One region of the Paenibacillus sp. FSL K6-4396 genome, then DNA from elsewhere that is predicted to be linked to it. Evidence: riboswitches for the same ligand, from Rfam matches in the RefSeq annotation. Region 1 holds a riboswitch; the other holds the start of a gene.
The links. A riboswitch is a leader RNA that binds a small molecule or an ion and turns the genes downstream of it on or off. The one in region 1 is predicted to bind glycine.

Region 1 (3,422 bases):
CCGCCTGACAGCCACCCTCGGCACCAGAGATAAATGAATTGTTCGCAATAACATAACCAATCGCTCCCGCACAGAACAATCCGTTCACCAAATGTTCGTCCGTCCAGCCAAATCGCTCCTGTGAGCTAATAAAAACACCAGGGATAATGCCGCAGGAACCGGCTGTTGGTGTTGCCACAATCCGCCCCATCGAGGCATTCACTTCAGATACACACAGGGCATACGCCATGGCAAGTGCGGAAGCATCTCCTGAGCAAGTCTCACCCTTGCGAATGTACTCGGCCATTCTTTTACCGTCTCCACCCGTTAATCCACTGCGTGATGTTGTATCTTCCGTTAACCCTTTACGTACCGCTTCCTTCATCACCTGATAATATTCAGACATCTGTTTCACAACATCCGCTTCCGGTGTATTGGTCTCCTGAACTTGCTCCTCGATCATCAGCTGAGCAATCGTTTTGGATTCCGCTGTACAGATCGTATTCAGTTCGTGTAAATGTTTAAATCGCATCCGAATCAACTCCTCTCTTCAAATCGATGACACGAATATCCAGTACATGATCCAGCTCCTTCAGGCGCTTGAGCATATCAGGATTAGGCACACCATCCATTTCCATCGCGGTCAGCGCTTCGCCATCACGGGCTTTGCGGTCCACCTGCATATACCCGATGTTAACCCCGGATGAACTGATCGTGGACGTTACCGAGGCAAGCACTCCTGCTTTGTCCGCATGTCGCAGAACGAGTGTCGGAAACTCACCACTAATCTGAACACGAAAATCATTCATCGAATGCACCGATACGCTTCCACCACCAATAGATGCACCAATCAAGGAGCAGGCACGTTCTTCATGCCACAACTCAATTTTGACCGTATTCGGATGAGGAGCAGGCAGGCCACTTGTATAAAACTCAACCTCCATGCCCGCTTCCTCTGCGTATTGCTCTGCATCCGGAATACGCGGATCGTCTGTGACATAATCCAGCAAACCGCCGATCAGTGCCAGATCTGTTCCGTGCCCCTGATACGTGTCAGCAAATGAACCGTATAGTGTCAACCGGGCACGATCTGGCGTACATCCTAGCCACTGTCGAGCAATTCTCCCTAACCTTGCCGCTCCAGCTGTATGTGAACTTGAAGGCCCCGTCATCGACGGACCAATAATTGAGAAAACATCTTTAAATCGCACCTTATAACCCTCCAATTGTATTCGTCATTTTCATCCAGATCCCATGCCATAATGTTCCTTTATTACTGAATGATGACATCAAAAAAGGACAGAAGAAGGCCACAGGCCCTCTCTCTGTCCTCGATACCTGAGAGTTTCACGATCAGCAGTGTCTCACGACAAGGTGCATGCCCTGCAATTGCAGACAAGGTCACCAGGCTGACTGATCATATACCCCTTGGGTGGCGCAGTTCGCGCACTCTCCAGAGTTGCGTCCAACGATGGTACATTTACCTGAGAGATTAACCGCTGCGCCGGGTGCGCAGCAGCTTGCTCCTTCGGTGCCTGAAGACTAGCCATTGCTCGGCTAACTCAGGTCTCTCCCGCTCGTTATCATCCGCTGTATGGAACCATTCTGAGCGTATGTCAGAACAGTAATGGAAATCGTTCATTTCTTCTTCATTAAGATTAATCGACCGGAAGATCAGTGTCAACAAACTTAACGATTTCTTTGGATGTATTTCCCTCATTTTCGATTGAACCGATGAAAACCAGAATATTTTGTCAGCTTTCATTACATTAATTCGATAAAGAGAACTTTTAAACAGCTTATTTCATTTTCCTTCAATTCATAAAGCGCTTACTACTATTTATGATATTGTCCACGAAACTGTTCGGGTATTCAGGCAACCATAATATTTGAACCACACTGTTCGTGGCCTATCCTGATCTGCACACCCTAATTCACAGTTCGTAGAAGATACTCTCGTTCTGTACATAAGGTCTGCAATACTTGCTGCATAACTTCGGCATGCGATCTTTCATCCACTCGTGCCTAGACTCGTTCCCCATCTGAAAAGCATAATAACCAAGTGTAAAGATCAACATGAACCCTTCCATTAATCGGATATCACGATCCGTCAGTGGTGCGATCTGTTTGGTATAACCTGATAAGAATATGTCACGTTCCTCCCGATTGAACATAAGCGCTGCCCCTCCGGCATCGAAAAGATAATAACCATAACCGTGTAGACAAAAATCAATCATGGACATCCCCTGATCCGTGATCAGCAGATTGTTGCGAGTAATATCCCCATGAATGATTCCCCATGTCTCCGCGTGCTGCGGGTATGTTTCTAGCTGCTCATTAATGTTCTCAAACGTCTCACGAAGCAGATCGAAGTCTTCCGTTGTAAAAATCCCCAGTCGGACACCTTCCTCTTGCTGCCCTAGCATGACCAAGTTCTCATGAATGTTGCCATATGCCGGCCGCACCTTTGTTCGATCTGTCTGATTCTGCTCACGCCCATATTGATGAAGCATCTGCAGTTGTGCCCCAAGATCATAGATCTGCTCTGTTGTCAGACGTTCTCCCTGCTGGATGTCCCTGCCCTCAATCCACTCCAGTACTGTACAGCAGATCTCTTTCCCTGCCTCACTTGTCCATACCGTGACCCATTCACCGGATGCGTTGCGTACTGGATGTTGCACGCGCAATGCTGTCGTTGCATTTAACTCATGAAGCAGATTCATCTCTGCCTCCAGCGCAGGAGGTGTATGCTGAATGCCTGTCATACTTGCATATGCGGCTTGATGGATACGGAGCAGATACTTCTGCCCGCTTGCTTCATCAACGACATGATACGTCAGATTCTCGTTGTGACGAATATAGGAAACGACAGGTTTCTCAATAGTGTAGTTCTGTATAATCTGAGCTGCCATATGGTCGTAAGACATCTGATCCGTAGTGATTATCAACATCTCCTTCAAAGTAATGTAAACGCTCTCTTATTACTAAATATCGTAGCATAATGTTTATGTCACATACAGAAAATTCTAATAAAATTATAAATTAAAAAAGCACAACCCCCGAACAACCGTCCAGGCATTGTGCTTTCTTTTGTCTCTATTTATTTCTCAATTTCTCTGTCTATTGCTCTATGTGACACTCCATGATCCAATTAACCAAAACGACCCATAATGTATTCTTGCGTCAGACGATTGTCCGGGTTCGTGAAAATATGCTCTGTATCCCCATGCTCAATCATGCTTCCCAGATAGAAATAAGCTGTGTAATCCGAGATGCGTGCCGCCTGCTGCATGTTATGGGTAACAATAACAATCCGCAGCTCCTTCTTGAGTTCGGTAATCAACTCTTCAACTTTACCCGTAGATACCGGGTCAAGTGCAGATGCCGGCTCATCGAGCAGCAGAATCTGTGGTTCAACAGACAAAGCGCGAGCGATACATAGG
Region 2 (3,422 bases), 5.0 Mb from region 1:
CCTGTTGGAATGAACAGAGCCGTAATTAATCCCCAGGCGATGAACGCTCCCATATTCGGCATGACCATACCACTCAGGAATCGGCCAAAACGCTGAACACCAACCCGTAGCCCACCTTTGGAATTGGACGATTGGTCCAAATTACTCATTGTATTATCCTCCTTGGATCAAGTGATTATGATTTATGAAAGGGGTATCATTTCTCCCCTGCTGTAATCCTAAGCGAGAATGCTCTCCTGTTCAATGAAATGAAAGCGTACTTTCGTCATGAACAATGATGACAACATTAGGTTATGTAATCGTTTTAATCGATGCATAATGGCTGAATCCATTGGTACGCAAGGCTTTTCTTGCCTATGACTTTTATCATTTCCAGAATCATTTTCTAACCTATAGCTTGGTCCAATCAGGTGATTTACATCCACAATCTGCTTCAATCCACATTCAAAACTATTCCTGGAAAGCACAAAAAACCTGTGCAAGCATCCGGCTCACACAGGTCGAAACAATATGAAGCTCATTTCATTTGGTTATAAAATATATGTTAATAAGTACAAGTTCGTTGCTACTATTCTTCCGTATGTTTACGATACGCGTCTGCATTCATCAATGTAGACAATGCTGCTGTCAGATCTCCCTCAACACGAATCTCAATCATCCAGCCTTCCTCGTAAGGAGAGCTGTTCACAAGTTCAGGTGAGTCCTGCAACGAATCATTGACTGCAATAATAGAACCTGTGACGGGAGAGAACAAGTCCGAAACTGTTTTGACCGATTCTATTGTTCCAATACTGTCCTCTGCTTTTACATTGGTTTCAAGGTCAGGCAATTCCACAAACACAATGTCACCCAGCTGATGCTGCGCGAACTCGGTAATGCCAATACGTACAGTATCCTCCCCTACGGTTTGCACCCATTCGTGCTCTTCACTGTACAGGAAATCACTTTTCAATTCGCTCATCGATATCCGCCTCGCTTTTCATTAAATGAGTGCATGCGTTCTTTGACCTTAACCCTTTTCCCAGAACATAGCGTATGATATTTATGAATCAAATGTCAAGATACCTCACAATTTATTTGCTGAACACCTCTAAATCCTGTAACCGGATTACACTCTTTCTTCATATACTGGTGAATATTAGAATAGTAAGCGCAATCTTTTTAAATACACGAACAATAATACTTAAAATATATTAAATATTCGGTTTTTATTCATTATCAATGATATCGTTCTTGACATCGGTAGTGGATTCACGTTTTAATGAGAGGAGTAAATGTGTTTATTGGACTATGTTATACTCGCGGATGAATGTAAAGGGAGAGATTACCCGTGACACCCGATTCGGGATGTACATGAGGTAACGCCGAAGGAGTAAACCACCGATAAGCGGGGGTGAATCTCTCAGGCAAAAGGACTTTTACGGGACGCAACTCTGGAGAGAATCTATTCGCCCTGTGCGGGCGTTATGATCACCCAAGGGGAAACCTGCTGCACAACGCAGCGGGGTAACTCTCAGGTACAAGGGACAGAGCCTTAGAATACAGCGTGCTACTTGGCATGCCGATTCTTTGGCCTGTCCTTTTCCTTTTTCCCAAAAAACGAAAAACAGGATGTCGAACGGCGCTGCCCTAGCTGCTTACCATACTTATGTTATGAAAATATCTAGCTGAAAAATTTAAAAATACCCTGCTTCATTGATCCACGATTATATTTCCGGCCGGTTGACGGTCCATGACGAGGTGATTTGATGTCCGATTTGCTTAAAACACCACTCTTCCCCCTATATCAGCAATACGAAGGTGTACGGTGCATTGATTTTGGAGGCTGGGAGCTTCCGGTGCAATTTAGCGGAATCCAAAAAGAACATGAAGCGGTACGCGAGCGCGCTGGACTGTTCGATGTATCCCATATGGGCGAATTTACAGTACAGGGTGAGCAGGCCGAAGTTTTTTTGCAACAAATGACGACCAATGATGTGACCACGCTGGTTCCCGGTCAAGCCCAGTACACCCTGATGTGTTATCCAGATGGCGGTGTGGTGGACGATCTGCTCGTGTATAAGCTGAAAGATCAGCATTATATGCTCGTCGTTAACGCCTCCAATATCAACAAGGATTGGGCGTGGCTGCAAGAGCACTTGATCCCTGGCGTAAGCATGACCAACGATTCGGAGCAGACGGCGCTGCTCGCCTTGCAAGGTCCACTGGCTGTAGACATTATCGGAAAAGTTACAGATACGGATGTATCCACGATTGAACCGTTTCGTTTTGTGCAGGATGCTGAAGTATGCGGAGTAAAATTACTGTTGTCCCGTACCGGTTATACCGGTGAAGATGGCTTTGAGCTATATGTACCTGTGGACCAGGCTACTGTAATCTGGAATGGATTAATGCAGGCTGGAGAAGAGCATGGGCTGGTTCCAGCTGGACTTGGTGCAAGGGATACGCTGCGTTTTGAAGCCAAGCTGCCTCTGTATGGGCAGGAATTATCTGCAACGATCTCTCCGCTAGAAGCTGGCGTTGGTATGTTTGTGAAACTGAATGCCGGACCTTTTATCGGACACGAAGCCTTGTTACAGCAAAAAAATGACGGGCCCGCCCGTAAACTGGTCGGCATCGAAGTACTGGAGCGCGGTATTCCTCGCCCCCACTATCCGATTTACGCCGAAGGCGTACAGATCGGTGAAGTGACAACAGGCACGCAATCACCTACATTGAAGCGTAATCTGGGGCTTGCCCTCATCGACAGCAAATACGCTGCGCTGGGAACCCCGCTTGAGATTGAGATCCGCGGCAAGAAACTAAAAGCCGAGGTTGTGAAGACCCCTTTTCATAAACGGACACGTACGTCTAAGACACCTACTCAAGGAGCTGATCAAGCATGAGCAAGCACCGGTACATTCCCATGACTGAACAAGATCAGAGCGCCATGCTCGCAACCATCGGTGTGGATACGCTGGAGGAACTGTTTCAGGACATTCCAAAAGAGATTCGTTATCAGGGCGAGCTGCCCGTATCCTCCAAACTTGATGAATATGCGCTAACACGTCATATGTCCAAACAAGCCGGCGCCAACGCCAATTTCGAAACACACGCCAGCTTTCTCGGCGCAGGTATATACGATCATCATGTTCCTTCCGTCATCAATCATGTCATTTCCCGTTCCGAGTTCTACACTGCCTACACACCTTATCAGCCTGAGATCAGCCAAGGTGAACTACAGGCCATTTTCGAATTTCAATCCTACATCTGTGAATTAACCGGTATGGCTGTAGCCAATGCCAGTATGTATGACGGCGCAACCGCCTTTGCTGAAGCAGGTAATCTGGCCGCAGCGGCAACTCGTCGCAAACAGCTCATCGTCTCCCGTACCGTTCATCCGGAAGCCCGTCAGGTATTGCAGGCGTATGCGCACGGACTCC

Region 2: linked by a shared signal. The riboswitch ahead of gcvT (glycine cleavage system aminomethyltransferase GcvT) and the one ahead of sdaAB (L-serine ammonia-lyase, iron-sulfur-dependent subunit beta) in region 1 are both predicted to bind glycine.

What each region holds. Positions count from the first base shown of each region.
Region 1 covers NZ_JBBOCR010000001.1:506,251-509,672, reverse strand. Annotated here, with positions in the region: gene sdaAA (L-serine ammonia-lyase, iron-sulfur-dependent, subunit alpha) at 1-511, opposite strand, end outside; gene sdaAB (L-serine ammonia-lyase, iron-sulfur-dependent subunit beta) at 501-1,190, opposite strand; glycine riboswitch at 1,303-1,438, opposite strand; glycine riboswitch at 1,443-1,565, opposite strand; gene MHB85_RS02430 (phosphotransferase enzyme family protein) at 1,914-2,906, opposite strand; gene pstB (phosphate ABC transporter ATP-binding protein PstB) at 3,131-3,422, opposite strand, start outside.
Region 2 covers NZ_JBBOCR010000001.1:5,534,506-5,537,927, forward strand. Annotated here, with positions in the region: gene MHB85_RS24205 (PTS mannitol transporter subunit IICB) at 1-149, opposite strand, end outside; gene gcvH (glycine cleavage system protein GcvH) at 569-961, opposite strand; glycine riboswitch at 1,306-1,428, shown strand; glycine riboswitch at 1,432-1,532, shown strand; gene gcvT (glycine cleavage system aminomethyltransferase GcvT) at 1,749-2,885, shown strand; gene gcvPA (aminomethyl-transferring glycine dehydrogenase subunit GcvPA) at 2,882-3,422, shown strand, end outside.